DNA from 4 places in the Mesorhizobium sp. ISC15 genome. Region 1 is predicted to be linked to each of the others. Evidence: predicted binding sites of a transcription regulator. Region 1 holds the regulator's gene; each other region holds the start of a gene.

The links. Region 1 encodes LexA, which represses DNA repair genes until DNA is damaged. Its sites were predicted from a motif close to TGTTCNNNNTGTGTTCNG; they were not measured.
Region 2: a site for LexA is predicted at 2,589-2,606, ahead of RPG13_RS05635 (ImuA family protein). Genes of this name have one in related genera too.
Region 3: a site for LexA is predicted at 1,806-1,823, ahead of RPG13_RS13030 (PA0069 family radical SAM protein). Genes of this name have one in related genera too.
Region 4: a site for LexA is predicted at 1,811-1,828, ahead of RPG13_RS07390 (DNA recombination protein RmuC). Genes of this name have one in related genera too.

Annotation. Positions count from the first base shown of each region.
Region 1 covers NZ_JAVSPX010000001.1:4,431,141-4,435,540, reverse strand. Annotated here, with positions in the region: gene RPG13_RS21360 (ComEC/Rec2 family competence protein) at 1-1,432, shown strand, start outside; gene lexA (transcriptional repressor LexA) at 1,426-2,163, opposite strand; gene RPG13_RS21350 (molybdopterin molybdotransferase MoeA) at 2,268-3,473, opposite strand; gene moaC (cyclic pyranopterin monophosphate synthase MoaC) at 3,473-3,970, opposite strand; gene trpC (indole-3-glycerol phosphate synthase TrpC) at 4,037-4,400, opposite strand, start outside.
Region 2 covers NZ_JAVSPX010000001.1:1,120,240-1,124,639, forward strand. Annotated here, with positions in the region: gene RPG13_RS05610 (HpcH/HpaI aldolase/citrate lyase family protein) at 1-27, shown strand, start outside; gene RPG13_RS05615 (DUF1737 domain-containing protein) at 54-260, shown strand; gene RPG13_RS05620 (hypothetical protein) at 589-768, opposite strand; gene RPG13_RS05625 (pilus assembly protein TadG-related protein) at 767-1,972, shown strand; gene RPG13_RS05630 (metallopeptidase family protein) at 2,033-2,455, opposite strand; gene RPG13_RS05635 (ImuA family protein) at 2,630-3,658, shown strand; gene RPG13_RS05640 (DUF6504 family protein) at 3,600-4,400, shown strand, end outside.
Region 3 covers NZ_JAVSPX010000001.1:2,710,289-2,714,688, reverse strand. Annotated here, with positions in the region: gene RPG13_RS13040 (cyclase family protein) at 137-1,072, opposite strand; gene RPG13_RS13035 (glycosyltransferase) at 1,240-1,746, opposite strand; gene RPG13_RS13030 (PA0069 family radical SAM protein) at 1,898-3,052, shown strand; gene RPG13_RS13025 (ribonuclease HII) at 3,208-3,903, shown strand; gene RPG13_RS13020 (F0F1 ATP synthase subunit B) at 4,143-4,400, opposite strand, start outside.
Region 4 covers NZ_JAVSPX010000001.1:1,482,925-1,487,324, forward strand. Annotated here, with positions in the region: gene RPG13_RS07385 (GFA family protein) at 101-505, shown strand; gene RPG13_RS07390 (DNA recombination protein RmuC) at 510-1,778, opposite strand; gene def (peptide deformylase) at 1,883-2,428, shown strand; gene fmt (methionyl-tRNA formyltransferase) at 2,438-3,373, shown strand; gene RPG13_RS07405 (GNAT family N-acetyltransferase) at 3,370-3,879, shown strand; gene truA (tRNA pseudouridine(38-40) synthase TruA) at 3,898-4,400, shown strand, end outside.

The DNA.
Region 1 (4,400 bases):
TTCCGGCCTGCACATGGCGCTTGTCGCCGGCACCATCATGGGATTGCTGCGCGGCGCCTTTGCGCTGTTTCCCGATTTTTCGTCGCGCCGGCCGGTCAAAAAATATGCGGCTGCAGCCGCACTCCTTTCCATCGCTGCCTATCTCATTTTTTCCGGCATCGTGGTCGCGGCTGAGCGCAGCTTCATCATGCTGGCGGTAATGCTTGTCGCCGTGCTGTTCGACCGGGCTGCGCTCACCATGCGCAATCTTACGATTTCAGCCATCGCCGTCATCGTCGTGTCGCCGCACGAGGTGGTCGGCCCAAGCTTCCAGATGTCCTTCGCCGCGACCGCGGCTCTCGTGGGCGCCTATGCCGGCTGGTCCGACTATCGTGCCGACAAGGCCACGGCGCCGCCACAACGACGGTCACCGGCCGCTTTCGTCACGCGGAAGCTCGTCGCTGGAACAGGCACCATCGCCATGACCTCCATCATTGCCGGGAGCGCCACCGCGCTCTTCGCCATCTGGCACTTCCAGCGCGTCTCGCCGCTCAGTCTGTTTGCCAATCTGGCCGTCATGCCGATCGTCACGGTCGTCATGTTCCTGGCGGTCGTCAGCGCCTTGGCAATGCCTTTCGGCTTCGACGGACCTTTCCTCGACATGATGGGCAAGGGGCTGACGGCCATGATTGCAATATCGGGATGGATCTCCGAACGTTCGCCGGTCGATGCAGTCGGGCTGATTTCGTTGCAGTCGGTTCTGCTGGTGACGGTCGCCCTGGTCATCGCCACGATGGCGACGACATGGTTGCGGCTTGCGGCACTTCCCTTTGCGCTTGCCGGCCTGCTGACGATTTCCGAGACGCGAACCCCCGACGTGCTGATCTCGGAGGATGCGCATCTGGTGGCGCTGCCGATCGGCGGCGGCGAACTTGCCGTCAACCGGGTGCGCTCGAACGAATTCACCACCGACAACTGGAAACATGCGCTGACTTCAGCGACCATTGTCGAGCCGGAGACGTTCGAAAAAGGAGACGTGCGGTTCGACATCGCCGACCCGGCCGACCTGCCGCCGGGAGCGCCTTTCTATTGCACTGCCGGCCTGTGCCTCGCCCGGCATCCATCCGGCGCGATCATCGCGCTCGCCGACGACCGCAAAATCGCGCGGCCAGCCTGTGCCTTTGCGGACTTGATCGTCATCGACGATGCCACGGCCTATTATAATCCCTGCCGCAACCCGCTGGTCCTCGTCGTGACCAAACGGCAGCTCGCTCGCATGGGCAGTGCCGCCGTCTTTTTCGATCCGCTATCGGCGACGACGCGCGCAGAAATCCGTTTTGCCGTCAAACAGCCATATAGGCCTTGGCATGAGCAGCGGAGATTTTCGCGCGAGGCGAGGGGCCTGCCGCCATACCGTAAGCCTGAGAAACCCAAGAAAGCTGCCGTTCAGTAACGTCGGATCAATCCGACGAGCTTGCCTTGCACCTTGACCCGGTCCGGCCCGAAGATGCGCGTCTCATAGGCCGGGTTGGCGGCTTCCAGGGCGATCGAGGCGCCCTTGCGGCGGAACCGCTTCAGCGTCGCTTCCTCCTCGTCGACCAGGGCGACAATGATCTCGCCAGGCTGGGCGGTGTCGGCGTTGCGAATGATGACCGTGTCGCCGTCGAAGATGCCGGCCTCGATCATCGAATCACCCTTGACCTCCAGCGCGTAGTGCGCGCCGCCTGTGATCATGTCCGGTGGCACCGAGATCGAATGCGTCTGGTGCTGGATGGCATCGATCGGCACACCGGCAGCGATGCGGCCCATCACCGGGATGGAGACAGTGGCAATGACGTCGTCGTCATTGCCGGCCGCAGGCATGCGTGACGGCGCCGGCTTGATCTGTCGGCCGAGGCTGCCCTGCCCAAGGCTGCCCTGAATGACGCTCGGCGAAAATTTGCGCGCCGCATTGAGGCCGGGCGCGATCGAATCGGGCAGGCGCAGCACTTCCAGCGCGCGGGCGCGGTTGGGCAGCCGGCGAATGAAGCCGCGTTCCTCCAGCGCCGTGATCAACCGATGGATTCCCGATTTGGACGCGAGATCGAGCGCTTCCTTCATCTCGTCAAACGAGGGCGGAATGCCGCTTTCCTTCAGCCGCTCGTGGATGAACATCAGCAGCTCATGTTGTTTGCGTGTCAGCATCGCGACCCCCGACAGAATCAGAAAAACAAACCCAGAACAAACACTATCTGTTCCAGTTGTGTTCCGCAACTGTTTAAAGTTTAATGAATGCGTTGACGTTTTGTTCAGCGTAGCATCAGCACGCTGCAGGCGGCGCCTGTCGCGGCGGGGGGAGCGAATGGCTCGCGCACGATCAGCCCGTTGGCGTCGGCCAGCATTCTGAGCATCGAGGAATCCTGGATGCCGAACGGCGTCGCCTTGAGCGTGCCGGCGTCTTCCTTCACCACGGCGCGTACATAGTCCTGCCTGATATCGTTGGCCGCCATGGCGGCACCGAGCCGCGCCTGACGCATGTCCTGCCGGTAGGCGCGTCCGCCAAGCCGCGCAAGCAGCGGCTTCAGGAAGAGCTGCGTGCAGACCAGGCTCGCCACCGGATTGCCGGGCAGGCCGATGCAGCGGATGTCGCCCAGCCGGCCGAACATCAGCGGCTTGCCGGGCCGCATGGCGATCTTCCAGAAATCGAGCGTCATGCCTTCGCCGGTCAGCACGTCGTGGACGAGGTCGTGGTCGCCGACCGAGGCGCCGCCCAGCGTGACGATGACGTCAGCCCCTGCGTTAACCGCCTTTTTCACCAGCGCGGCAATCGCCTCTTTGCGGTCGGGGGCGATGCCGAGGTCGAGCGCGCTGGCGCCGACCGAGCGGGCCGCGGCAGCGACGCCATAGGCGTTGGACGAGATGATCTGGTCCGGGCCAAGGTCGCTGCCTGGCGGCAGCAATTCGTCGCCGGTGGCGATGATGGCGACCAGCGGCCGTTTCACCACGCTGACCTGCGGATGGTTGGCCGACGCCGCCAGCGACAACGCCGCCGGATCAAGCAGGCGGCCTTTCTCCAGCAGAACGTCGCCCTTCGAGAAATCGAGCCCGAGGCGGCGGATGTTGCGGCCTTCAACCGTCGACGCGGTCACTTCGATGCTGCCGCCGCCGAGGTCGCGGACATTCTCCTGGATGACGATGGTGTCAGCGCCTGCGGGAAGCGGCGCGCCGGTGAAGATGCGCACGGCCTGCGCCGGGCCGACTGTTCCGGCAAAGCCGCGTCCGGCCGGCGCCATGCCGATCACCGCAAGTGTTGCCGGCGCGGAGGCGACATCCTCGGCCCGCACGGCATAGCCGTCCATGGCGGACGCGTTGAAGGGCGGCTGGGTGCGGAGCGCCGTGAGCGGGTCCGCCAGTATCCGGTCGGCGGCGTCCATCAGGGTGACGCTTTCAGCTTGCAAGGGCGCAGCATCTTCAAGCAGGCGCTCGAGCGCGTCGGCAACCGGAAGCAGCGCCATTATTGGCCTGCCCCTTGGGCGCCTACTTTGTAGACGCCGGATTTGCCGCCGGTCTTTTCCACCAGCCTGATGCCGGAGATCACCATGGCGCGGTCGACCGCCTTAGCCATGTCGTAGATGGTCAGGCAAGCGACCGAGACGGCGGTCAGCGCCTCCATCTCGACGCCGGTCTTGCCGGTGACGCGGGCCAGCGCCGTGACCTTCAGGCCAGGCAGCGTCGCGTCCGGTTCGATGTCGACGGATATCTTGGTCAACAGCAGCGGGTGACAGAGCGGGATCAGCTCATGCGTCCTCTTGGCCGCCATGATGCCGGCGATGCGCGCCGTGCCCAGCACGTCGCCTTTCTTGGCATCGCCGTCGAGGATCATCTTCAGCGTTTCTGGCCGCATCGAGACAAGACCTTCGGCGATCGCCGTGCGGGTCGTTTCCGCCTTGTCGCCGACATCGACCATATTGGCTTCGCCTTTCGCGCCAAGATGGGTGAGGGCAGCCGTCATCGTCAGACGGCCTTAGAACGACGTGCGTCCGTTTGGACGCACATAGCACGCTCTAACACTTTGGATTTATGCATCGTGCTCTCCGAAAATCGATTCCGATTTTCGGGCCGATGCATGAGCCGGCGCCTTGCCCGTCAAAAGCAGGTGCGTTGCGGCGGCCACGTCCTGTTGCCGCATCAGGCTCTCGCCGACGAGGAAGGTGCCGATGTCGCTTTTTTCCAGCCTGCGGCAATCTTCGTGCGAGAAAATACCGCTCTCGCTGACCAGCAGGCGGTCGGCCGGCACCATCGTCGCGAGCCGCTCCGAAGTATCGAGACTGGTTTCGAACGTCCGGAGGTTGCGGTTGTTGATGCCGATCAGCCGTGACGACAGTTTCAGCGCGCGTTCCGTCTCGGCTTCGTCATGCACCTCGACCAGCGCGTCCATGCCG
Region 2 (4,400 bases), 3.3 Mb from region 1:
GCGAAGGCGGCCGCCATCGGGGCATGATTGGCAACTCACGACAGGAATGAAAAATGAAACTCTACCGCTTTCTGTCCGCTCCGGACGATTCCAGCTTCTGCCACAAGGTGACCGCGGCGCTGAACAAGGGCTGGCACCTGTTCGGCTCACCGACCTATTCCTACGACCAGGAGGCCAAGGCCATGCGCTGCGGCCAGGCCGTGGTGAAGGATATCGAGGGCCAGGAATACGGGCCCGACACCAAGCTCAGCGACTGGTAGGGCGCTGACATCGCTCGTCCTTCGTCATCCTAGTAAAACAAGCTTATCCTGCTGTCCGAGTGAGCAGTTCTTGGCGAAAGCCGGAACGGCAGCCAACGGCGGCGCGCACGACCCGATCAGCGCCAAAAATGCAAGTCTGGCGCACTTTCCAATGCTAGTCGTCGCATCGCTGTCGGCCGCGAAAGGCGAAGCAAGCTCTATGACGGGCCGGCGTAGCTGTCCATTGTTTCCCTCGCGGTGCTATTAGTCGTGTTGCCGAGGGCGACCAATCACCGAAAGGCGTCTCCGACAGAAGCTGATCCCATGTCAGCTTGCTAAGTGAACAGTTTTAAAACTGTCCCCGGGTTTCCCTGACGGCGGAAGGCCCGGCATCAAATGCTACGATTCCGAAACCGAATCGAAATAATTTCGCGGCTATGAACGCCGATGGGCGCGCATTTGAGGGGTGGATTGCCATGAGGTTGAGGTTCGAATTGCGGTCGGCACTGGCCCGGATCGTCAGCGCCATGGCGACATCCTGCTATGGTCGTTTTGTCCATTCCCGCGCCGCGAACCTTTCCATCGTCATGGCGCTGAGCCTGCTGCCGTTGGTCGGGGCGATCGGGTTTGCGATCGACTATACCAACGTCCTCCGCGAAAAGAATGAGTTGCAGGCCCTTCTCGACGCCGCCCTGCTGGGGGGCGCGGCGCAGGGCGCCACCTCCGCCGAGGCCACGGCGACGTCCCTGTTCAGCGGGTTCATCGCCGGCAGCCCGGATTTCGCGGCCGACCCGGACCTGAAGGCCAACATGTCCATCAAGCTGGACAACAGTACGCTCTCGGGCAGCGCGACCTACAGCTACCCGCGCTTGTTCCCGTTTGTCTTGGGCGACCCGACCGTCAACGTTCGCGTCACGTCCGCCGTCAAGATGGCCACGTCGGCCGTCCCTTGCATCATCGTCCTTGCGAATAACCCGCAGGCGCTGCTGCTCAATAGTGGCGCCAACGTGGATGCCGAGTCCTGCGTGATCGACGTTCATTCTACCAGGGACCCGGCCTTCATCATGAATGCCGGCGTCACCATGAACATCAGCAAGCTCTGCGTGAAGGGCACGAAATACATCAAGAACGGCGGTACGCTGTCCAAGCTGGAGACGGCATGCGCCGTCACGGCGGATCCCTATGCCGGCGCCATTCCTGAGCCCGCCGTTCCCTCGGCCTGCACCACATCCGGCGCGCGTGACGGACAGACGCAGACCTTGAACCCGGGACTGCACTGCTGGGTGAACTTCAATGGCAGCCCTACCATCACGTTCAATCCGGGCCTTCATATCATCAAGGGACCGATGATCATCAATTCCGGCGCCAAGGTCATCGCCGAAGGCGTCACCTTCTACTTCCCGGATACCGACAGCATGATCCAGGCCAACGGCGCCCTCACAATCACGGCCTCGGCCCCGAGCAGCGGTGCCTACAAGGATATCCTGATGTTAGAAAAGACGAGCGATCCCGCCAACAACGCCAACAAGCGCCAGTATGTGTTCAACGGCTCGAACGGCGAGTCTCTGACTGGGATCATCTATCTGCCCAACCGGGACGTCACCTACAACTCGACCACGAACATCACCTCCAGCAAGATCTCGATGGTCGTGAACACCATGATCATCAACTCCGCCAACTGGAAATTCAGCGGCATCGCCGGCCAGTCGGCGAAGATCTATCTCTCACAGTGATGCGCGCCGGCGCAAATGACGCCGAACCGGAGCAGGATAGCGGCGACGAAGCGTGGGCCGTTACTCCGCCGCCTCTTCGATCCGCTCCATATCATCGTCCGACAGGCCGAAATGATGGCCGATCTCGTGGATCAGCACATGGGTGACGATGTCGCCCAGCGTCTCTTCGTTCTCGGCCCAGTAGTCGAGAATGGCGCGGCGGTAGAGCGTGACGCGGTTCGGCCCCTCGCCGGTCTGCGGATTCCAGCGTTCGGCGATCCCGCGCCCCTCGAACAGGCCGAGCAGGTCGAAGGGCGTTTCTAGCGACAGATCGTCCATGATCTCGTCGGTCGGGAATTCGGCGATCTGGATGACGATCTCGCCGGTCAGCTTGCGAAATTCCTCCGGCAGATGGGCGTAAGCCTCCAGCGCCAGGAACTCCATTTCCTCCATCGATGGCGAAAGCTGGTCGTGCCAGACACGGGTCTTGTAGATGCGGGCCATGCTTTGTCCTTCTGATCCCGGCATATAGGCTTTCGAGCCGGGCTCGGCAAATGGCCGGGTTGCCGTCCACGCAAGGGCAGGAATAAATTCCCCATGACTCCGCTTGACTCTTCGGTCGCCCTCTGGAATCTATTAGAACATAACAGGAACAATTGTGAGTGGAAGCTGACCGTCATGGCGACAAGCGCCGTGGCGCGGGAGACTGTTTTTGCCCTGCGCCGCAAGATCGCGAAGATCGAGGGAACGCTGCCCGAGCGCCTGGAGGCGCCGGCTGGCGCAACCCCCGTTGATACGGATGTCACCTTCCAGAATCCAACAGCGGACGTCACGCCCCGGGATCTAACAATCGTTCGCCGCGGCCTCGCCGTGGCGCCGCCCGATGCGTTTCTGCGCACCGGGGCGGAAGGTCTAGATACCGCGCTCAGCGGCGGCCTGCCGAAGGCGGCGCTGAGCGAGATCCATGGCGCCGCGACCCGCGATGCCGGGGCCGTCGCCGGCTTCGCTCTGTCGCTCGTCAGCCTGATCCTCAAACAGGGGCCGCGATTGCCGGTCCTGTGGATCGGCACCGCGGAAATCTTCCGCGAGGCGGGCTTCCCCTATGCCAGAGGGCTTCACGCCGTTTTCGGCATCGAGCCTGAGCAATTGCTGTTTTCCGAGGCGCCAAGGCTCCTCGATGCGCTGTGGATCGCCGAGGAGGCCGCCCGGATGACGGCGCTCGCCGCCGTCATCCTCGAAATCCGCGGCAGCCCGCAGCGGCTGGACCTCACCGCGACGCGGCGGCTGCACGCCCGGGCACAGAATGCCGGCCGGCCGGTGTTCCTGCTGCGCCAGGCCGGCGAACCAGAACCGACGGCGGCACCCGTCCGCCTCGTCCTGTCGGCGGCGCCGTCGGCACCACGCGAGACGATCGCCGGGCCGCTCGCCGGCTCGATCGGCCGCCCCGCCTTCACCGTCAGCATCGGCAAGAGCCGCACGGCCTTGCCAGGACAATTCACACTGGAGTGGAATCCCGATGAACGCAGTTTCGAGGAAAGAAGGGCAGCGAATTCTGTCCCTGTGGTTTCCGCACCTCGCCGCGGAAAGGATCCTGCGGCAGCGTCTGGGGCGGTCCTGGCGTTCCCTGCCGTCGGATCACCTGCCGCTGGTGATCAGTCATCGCCAGGGGAACGCGCAGCGCATCGCCGCCCTCGACGAGCGGGCTGAGGCGCTTCACCTGAAACGCGGCATGGGCATAGCCGACGCGCGCGCCATGCATCCGTCGATCGACGTGGTGGAAGCCGATCCCGAGGCCGACCGCCGCCTGCTCGAAAGTCTTGCCGACTGGTGCGACCGCTACACCCCGCTGGTGGCGCTCGACGCAGCCGATGGCCTGTTCCTCGACGTCACCGGCTGCACCCATCTTTTCGGCGGCGAACGGTCAATGCTGGACGACATCCTGTCGCGCTTTTTCCATCAGGGTTTTGATGTCCGCGCGGGCCTTGCCGCCACACCAGGTGCTGCCTGGGCGGCAGCACGGTTTGCCAGTGACCGCATCGTCCCCGGCGGCGAGGAGGAAGCGCTTCTCGCACCCTTGCCGCTGGCGGCGCTGCGCATCGAGCCTGATATCCGCGCCAGCCTGGAAAGCGTCGGCCTGCGCACGGCGGGGGCCGTCATGGCAGCACCCCGCGCACCGCTCGCCCGCCGCTTTGGCCTATCCCTGCTTTTGCGCCTCGACCAGGCGCTCGGCCGTCTCGACGAAGCCGTGTCGCCGCGCCTGCCAGTCGCGCCGCTTTCGGTCGAACGCCACCTCGCAGAACCCATCATGCTGACCGACGAAATAGAGCGGCTGGTGAAAATGCTGGCGACGACTTTGAAGGCGGATCTCGAGCGCCGCGGCGAGGGCGCAAGAATGCTGGCGCTGCTGCTCTTCCGCGTCGATGGGGCCGTCAGCCGCATCGCCGTCGGC
Region 3 (4,400 bases), 1.7 Mb from region 1:
CGATGGCTATCGCCGGGAAAGTCACGTTTTCGCGAGCGCCGGAGGGGCTGAACGTCTGAACCGATTGTCGCGACTTGCGCGACAATCGCGTGAAATGGGACGCGCCATGGCCCGGCCGCCCGGATATCGCCAGCGATCAGGGCGTCGGGCGGAAGACGCCGTTCTCGTCGCGCTTGAGCGGCGCGGTTTGCCGGGAAAGCGGCGCACCAGGCGCTTCGGAGACCGAAACACCCTCCGTCCAATCGGCGGGTGCAATAGCGATGTAACGCGCATATCCGCCTGACCCGCCGAGCGGCTTGGCAAAGCCGATTGTAACCAACGCCCCGGCCTCCGGCACCTTGTCGAGGTTTGCAACGCCTTCTGCCTGGGTGAAATCGTTGTGAAGCAGCCAATGTTCGCCTTCGAGATTGGGCGTGGTGTCGGTGTCGAGCGGCTCATGACCATGAAACAGAATCTTCCGCTCCAGATGCAGGAACTTCAGCGCGTCCAAACTGACGCCTGGAAACGGCTTCTGGTTGAAGCGGGCGGCATCGGACCATTTCTTGTACCAATCCGAACGCACGAAGACGACCGAACCTTCCGGTATGCGGCCGTGCTCCTTTTCCCACTCTTCGATGTCGGCGACCTGAAGGTGATAGCCTTCGTCAGTCTGCACCTTGCCGCTGATGTCGATCACGACGAGCGGCCGCACGGCATAAGTGGCCGGCAGGTCGCTGATCGTTGCACCGAGTGGGTTCCAGTGGGAGGGCGGATCGAGCTGCGTGCCATATTGGTCCGTCGTCAGCTCGTAGGCGGTCGCGACGAACCCATGCTTGTCGTAAGTGAACTCTTCGCCGGCCTTGACGTAGCCCTCGATGTCCCGACCGGCGACAGTCGGTTTGAACTTGGCATTGGCGAAGCCCGGCCATACGGGCTGCACCGGCTCGAAGGCATGGGTCAGATCGATGTACTTGGCCGATTTTAGCGTGTTCTCATAAACCGACCAAAGGGACGACTCCTGCGCCAACGCGATCGCCGGCACTGACCAAGCGGCCGCCAGCAAGGCGACACGAACGAATTTAGATACATTCATCTGCAGTCTCCCCGAAAATGTTGCCGGAGTATCGCGAGTTTCCTGCAGGACGACAAGCATACGCATTCCTCCCAGGAGGGTCGCTGCAATAGGGCCTCCACCAAGCCGCTTTCCGCCCACAGCCTGCGCGCCGCCTAACCCAGCAAGCTACGGCAGAGGAAGGCCCCTCATTTCGCCGGCGCCACCCAGATCTCGGCGTCGAGCCGCTTGGTCGCAAGGCCGCGCGCGATGGCTTCGGCGCTGCGGGCGTTTTTCGACAAGGCCGCGGCCTGACGCTTGCTGATCACCAGCCCTTCGGCCAGTGCCCGGTTTCCCGAAAAGACCCGCGACAGGAACGGCACGCGGCTGCCGCGCGCCCTCGAGAACCGCGCCGGCATGGTTTGCCTGGCCGTGTGGGCGGCCACCTCGTCGATCCAGCCTTCCGCCAGCCGCGCGCCCGGCTCCAGCAGCAGCAGCCAGTCGCCCTTTGCCTGCCTGATACCGGCAGCAACGCCGCCGCTCGCCACAAAAAGGCAGCCGGCATGTTCAGCAACGCGGTGCGTCTGGTCGGTCGAGCCGCCGTCGCAGACGACGACATCGCGCACCACGCCCTCGACCGCGCCGCCGATCAGCGAGGCGAGCGTGCGGGCAAGTCTCTCTTCGTCATTCAGGGTCTGGATGAGAACGCTGAGCATCGTTAGCCGAATAGCGGAAAGCCGAGCGCGACGCCAGTTTTTGCGTCGCGTCATAAAAAAGTTCTTGATTTGTTCTCATCGGCAAAATAGGATTATTTTCATGAACAGAGCGAATCGACAGCCAGCCGACAGTCCCTGGGAGAGGGCGAAAATGGAACAGATCGTGCGTGCCGACATTGCCGCCTTCGGCGCTGGTAGAGCCGAGATGGCCAATGCGATGATCGAGCACAGCGGCGTGCGCGTCCGCCCCGACCGCAATCGCGGCCGGTCCGCCGGCATCAACCCGTCCGGCCGGTTCGAGCCGGTTAGCCGGCATGTGTTCGACGATGGCTGGAATTCGCTGGAGGAGCTGCCGCCCTTCAAGACCGAGGTGCAGGTCGAGAAGCCGCGCACCATCATCACCCGTAACGAGTCGCCCGACATTTCCTTCGACCGCTCGATCAACCCCTATCGCGGCTGCGAGCATGGCTGCGTCTATTGCTTCGCCCGGCCGACGCACAGCTTCATGGGCCTGTCGCCGGGGCTGGATTTCGAATCGAAGCTGTTCGCCAAGCCGGATGCGGCGCGGCTGCTCGACAAGGAACTGTCGAAGGACGGCTATCAGCCGCGCACCATCGCCATCGGCACCAACACCGATCCCTACCAACCGATCGAGAAGCAGTACCGGATCATGCGCGAGATCCTCGAAGTGCTGGAGGCGCGCGGCCACCCGGTCGGCATCGTCACCAAATCCGCGCTGGTGACGCGCGACATCGACATTCTGTCGCGCATGGCCGAACGCGGGCTGGCCAAGGTGGCGCTGTCGGTGACGACGCTCGACCGGATGCTGGCGCGCACGATGGAGCCACGCGCGTCGACGCCGACGAAGCGGCTGGAGGCGATCAGGCAACTTTCGGATGCCGGCATTCCGACCTCGGTCATGGTCGCTCCGATCATCCCCGGCCTGACCGATCAGGAGATGGAACGCATCCTCGATTCGGCACGTGCAGCAGGAGCGCGCGAGGCCGGTTATGTCGTGCTGCGCCTGCCGCTGGAGGTCGCGCCAATTTTCAAGGATTGGCTGCTGCGCCATTATCCGGACCGCTACCGTCACGTCATGTCGCTGATCCGTTCGATGCGCGACGGCAAGGATTACGATTCGGATTGGGGCAAGCGCATGAAAGGCGCCGGTCCCTATGCCTGGCAGATCGGCCGGCGCTTCGAGATATCAGCCAAACGGCTTGGCCTCAACGCCGAGCGGCGGTCGCTCAGGACCGATCAGTTCGTCGTCGCGGCCAAGGCAACCGAGCAACTGATGTTGCTGTGAAGACATCATGTGCCGCCGGCGCCGGCGGCACATAAAGAGATCCCGTCCGGCCTGTCTTGTCCCCGGGCTAGCAGACGGTGCCCTCCGGGTCCGGTGCCCCGCCCGACCCGGAGGGGCTTGCGGAGAATCGGAGCCAATGCGAACCTCGCCGCAACATGGCTCGCGCGCGCTCTGATTCTCCGCTTCTCTTCGAAATCGTCGAGAGACCCGATTTCTCCTTCGAGACGAAGGCGATGGCCGAAGGCCTGTGGCCGGTGGCGGGAATGGACGAGGCTGGCCGCGGCCCGCTCGCCGGGCCGGTCGTCGCGGCAGCGGTGGTGCTCGATCCCGCCAACATTCCCGACGGTCTCGACGATTCCAAGCGCCTCAGCCATCTACAGCGCGAAGCGCTGTTCCTGAAAATTCTCGGCTCCGCTCTTGGCGTGTCGATGGCCTCGGTCAGCGCGGAAGGCATCGATGGCAGCAATATTCTCAAGGCCAGCCTCGAGGCGATGCGCCGCGCTTTGGTCGGGCTGTCGGTGCGGCCAAAGCTAGCCCTGGCCGACGGCCGCGACGTGCCGCCCGGACTGCCTTGCGAAGGCAGAGCGCTGATCAAGGGCGACCAGCGCTCGCAGTCGATCGCCGCCGCCTCGATCGTCGCCAAGGTGATGCGCGACCGCATGATGTGCGGCTGCGGCAGCCATCACGCGCATTACGGTTTCGAGGCTCATATGGGCTATGCCACCGTCCGCCACCGAACGGCGATCGAGGTGCATGGACCGGTGGCGCGGCTGCACCGCGCATCCTTCGCGCCGTTCCGGCTTGGCGGCACCGAAGTGCTCGACGAAGAGGGCCTTGCCGGCCTGGATTGAGGCAGCGCCAAATCTCCCCCCTTGAGGGGGGGATGTCGCCGAAGGCGACAGAGGGGGTCGCTTCAGCTGGCGCGACGCCATCTGGGGCGAAGAGAAGGCTGGCGCTTCACGCGCGGCTACCCCCTCTGGCCTGCCGGCCATCTCCCCCTCAAGGAGGGAGATTACGCGCTCGCCCGCCCGCACAAAAAAAGCCGCCAGGTTTCCCAGGCGGCTTTCGATGAATTTCTCGATGAAATCGCTTAATTCAGCTTAGACTTCACGTCCTGAAGCGAGGCCTTGAACAGGTCGGCGCCGGCCTTGGCGTCGATCTTGCCGGCGAGCAGCGTGCGTGCGGCTTCGACGGCGATATCGACGGCACTGGCGCGCACCTCACCGATCGCCTCGCGCTCGGCCTGACCGATCTTCAATTCGGCAAGCGCGGTGCGCCGGGCGACATAGTCCTCGGTCTTCTGGTGCGCCTCGGCGGCCAGCATGTCGGCCTCGCGCTTGGCGGCGGC
Region 4 (4,400 bases), 2.9 Mb from region 1:
GAAAGCATGATGTGTAGGTTCAAAGCATTACACCATACTATGTGTCCAAACGGGCGCACGTCGCTCAAGCATTGCCGAACGGATTTTGGGAGGAATGAAGATGAAAATCGACGGCGGGTGCCATTGCGGGGCCATCACCTACGAGGCCGAAGTCGATCCGGAAAAGACCAATATCTGCCACTGCATCGATTGCCAGCAACTGACTGGAACGGCGTTTCGGGTGACCGTGCCGGCGTCGGAGGATCATTACCGGATCACCAGGGGCACGCCGAAGATCTACATCAAGACCGGGTCGAGCGGCGCCAGGCGCGCCCAGGCTTTTTGCGGCGAGTGCGGTTCGCATCTCTATGCCACGTCGGTCGGTGACGGACCGAAAGTCTACGGCATCAGGGTAGGCACGGCGCGTCAGCGCGATGAACTGGTGCCGAGACGGCAGTTGTGGCATCGCTCGGCGCTACACTGGCTGCCGGACTTCGAAGGCACGACGATCGTCGAGGAGCAGTAGCCTCTCAGTCGTCGCCTTCGACGACCCTAAGTCTCAGCTGACCGGTCTTGGAGTCGGCGACGCGCGCACCCGCTTCGACCTTCGCGCCGTGTGTGGTCTCGGCCGATCCGGCGTCGCCCTCCGTCGGCTGCGCGCCGAACTCCAGCGCCTCGATCTTCTGGCCGCGCTTGGTCACCTTCGACGTCGAGACGAGGATATCGTCGATATCCTTGGCCGACTGGCCGAAATGGCTCTGCAATTTGCGCACCCGCTCGTCGAGGCGCGAGACATCCTCCATCAGCCGGATCACCTCGCCCTGAATCAGATGCGCCTGCTCGCGCATGCGGGCGTCCTTGAGGATCGCCTGGATGACCTGGATCGACAACATCAGCAGCGACGGCGAGACGATGACGATGCGGGCGCGGTGCGCCTTGTGGACAATCCCCTCGAAATTCTCGTGGATCTCGGCAAACACCGATTCCGACGGCACGAACATGAAAGCGGTGTCCTGCGTCTCGCCCTGGATCAGGTATTTTTCTGATATATCGCGGACATGCACCTCGATGTCGCGTCGAAACGCTTGTGCGGCGACCTTCTGCAAATCGACGCCTTCGGCGGCACGGATGGCGTTCCAGGCTTCCAGCGGAAACTTGGCGTCTATGGCAAGCGCCGGCGCGCCGTTCGGCATCTTCACCAGGCAGTCGGGCCGGCTGCCGTTCGACAAGGTCGCCTGGAATTCGTAGGCCCCGTGCGGCAGGCCGTCGGCGACGATCGCCTCCATGCGCGACTGGCCGAAGGCGCCGCGCGTCTGCTTGTTGGAGAGGATCGCCTGGAGCTGAACGACCTGGCCGGCGAGCGACTGGATGTTGCCCTGCGCGATATCGATGACCGCCAGCCGTTCCTGCAGCTTGGCAAGGCTCTCATGCGTCGATTTCGTCTGCTCGGTCATGGTCTGGCCGAGGCGGCCGGTCATCGCGTCGAGGCGTTGGCCGATCGACTGTGTGAGTTCGGCCTGCCGCGCCCCGAACACTTCGGCGATGGCGCCCATGCGGCCCTGCATCTCGGCCTGGCTTTGCAGGATGCCGGCCATCCGCGCCTCGGCGTCGCGGGCGTGGTCGGCGGCTTCCGCAGCCGCCACTGCACGCGCCTTGGCCGACCGCCACAGCGCGACGACCAGCGCCACGAACAGGCCCAGAAACAGGATCGCGCCGAATGCCAATGCGTGGCCGAGCGTGATCGTGGTGGCGCCGAGCCGGGCGATTGGTTCGGACAGGATTGATGTCAGGTCGTTCATATGGACAGCATAGATGATTCTCCCTGACGGCACAGATCAAAACGTGAACGGCGCTTCAATTGCCCCGGTTGACGCTTTCCGTGCGACGTCTTAGGTGAGACGCCATGTCGATCAAGCCTCTCATCATTCTTCCCGATCCCGTCCTGCGCCAGGTTTCGAAACCGATCGAGCGCGTCGACGGCGCCTTGCGCAAGCTCGCCGACGACATGCTGGAGACCATGTACGATGCGCCGGGCATCGGCCTGGCGGCGATCCAGGTCGGCGAACCGTTGCGCATGCTGGTGATCGACCTCGCCAAGGAAGACGAGACGCCGGCGCCGCATGTCTTCATCAACCCCGAGGTTCTCGACAGCGCCGATCAGCGCTCGGTCTACGAGGAGGGTTGCCTGTCGATCCCGGATTACTATGCCGAGGTCGAGCGCCCCGCCGCCGTGCGTGTGAAATATCTCGATCGCGACGGCAAGCTGCAGGAGATCGAGGCCGAAGGGCTGATGGCGACCTGCCTGCAGCATGAGATAGATCATCTCAACGGCGTTCTGTTCATCGACCACATCTCGAAGCTGAAGCGCGACATGGTGGTCAAGAAGTTCAAGAAGCTCGCCAGGGACAAACCATCAGGCAGCAAGGCGCCGGGCAAGTTGGTGGGATAGGGCTCAAAAATGCCCCTGCGCGTCGTTTTCATGGGTACGCCCGAATTCTCGGTGCCGACGCTGCGGGCGATCGCGGAGGCCGGGCATGAGATAGAAGCCGTCTACACCCAGCCGCCGCGCGCCGCAGGTCGCCGCGGGCTGGAACTGACGCCATCGCCGGTGCAGCGCGAGGCGGAGCGGCTGGGCGTCGAGGTGCGGACGCCGGTGTCGCTGAAGAGCGAGGCCGAGCAGCAGGCGTTCCGCGCCTTGCGGGCCGACGTCGCCGTGGTCGTCGCCTATGGATTGCTGTTGCCCAAACCCATCCTCGAGGCGCCGCGGCTCGGTTGCCTCAATGGCCACGCGTCGCTGTTGCCGCGCTGGCGCGGCGCCGCACCCATCCAGCGCGCCGTCATGGCCGGCGATGCCGAGACAGGCATGATGGTGATGCGGATGGAGGAAGGTCTGGACACCGGTCCGGTGGCGATGATTGAAAAATGCACCATCGGCCCCGATATGACGGCCGGCGACCTGCACGATCGGTTGATGCTCATTGGTGCCGCGCTGATGGCGGAAGCGCTGGCACGGCTGGAACGGGATGCCCTGACATTTACCACGCAGGCGACGGTGGGGGTGACCTACGCCAAAAAGATCGATAAAGCGGAGACGCGCGTGGACTGGACGCGGCCTGCTGGCGAAGTCCACGATCATATTCGCGGCCTGTCGCCCTTTCCCGGCGCATGGTGCGAGACCGAAATCGGCGGCCGCCTGGAACGGCTGAAACTGCTTCGCTCGACGCTTTCGCAAGGCGCCGGCGAGTCGGGAGGAATTCTCGATGACCGCCTGACGGTCGCCTGCGGGTCAGGCGCCATCAGGCTGGTCGAAGTTCAACGTGCGGGCGGAAGGCCCATTGCCGCGCAAGAGTTTCTGCGCGGGGCCAAGCTCGAAAAAGGAACGAAATTCTCATGAGCATGATGTCGATACGCGCGGCGACGCCGCGGGACCGCGAGGCGATCCGCCTCGTCGAGGAACACGCATTCGGCCAGCAGGCGGAGGCCGGACTGGTCGACGCGCTGGTCACCGGCGGCGATGCCGTCGTCGAGCTGGTGGCGGACGAAGATGGGCAGGTGGTCGGCCACATCCTGTTTTCCAGGCTTTTCGTGCAGAATGGTGGCAAGAGCTTTCCAGCGGTGGCGCTGGCGCCTTTGGCCGTCGAGCCGTCATTCCATGGCACCGGCATCGGCGGCGCGCTGGTCCGCGAGGCGCATATCCGTCTCAAGGACGCCGGCGAGGTGCTGGCGGTGGTGCTTGGCGATCCCGCCTATTATGGCCGCTTCGGCTACAGCCACGCACGCGCCGAAAAATTCGAGAGCGAATATCAGGGCGACGCGCTGCAGGCGCTGGCCTGGGGCGAGGCGCCTGAGACCGGCAAGCTGGTCTACGCTTCGGCCTTCGGCTCCGCGCTCGCCGCCTAACCTCATCCTGCTTTAGGAATGCCGCGTTTTCGCCTCGACATCGAATATGACGGCAGCCTCTATGCCGGCTGGCAGCGCCAGGCAGACCAGCCTTCGGTGCAGCAGGCGATCGAGCAGGCGATCGAGAAATTCTGCGGTGAGCAGGTCTCGCTGCGCGGCGCCGGCCGCACCGATGCCGGCGTCCATGCGACCGGCCAGGTAGCGCATGTCGATCTCGTCAAGGCGTGGCCCGATGACAAGGTGCGCGATGCGGTCAACGCCCATCTGCAAGCGGCCAAGACGCGCATCGCCGTCCTCAAGGCGGCTGTCGTGCCTGATAGCTTCGATGCGCGTTTCTCGGCGACCGGCCGCCACTATCTCTATCGCATCGTCAACCGGCGCGCGCCGGCAGCGCTCGACAAGGGCAAGATCTGGTGGGTGCCGAAGCGGCTCGACGCCGAGGCCATGCACGAGGCGGCAAAAGTGCTGCTGGGGCGGCATGATTTCACTACGTTCCGCTCGACCCAATGCCAGGCCGACAG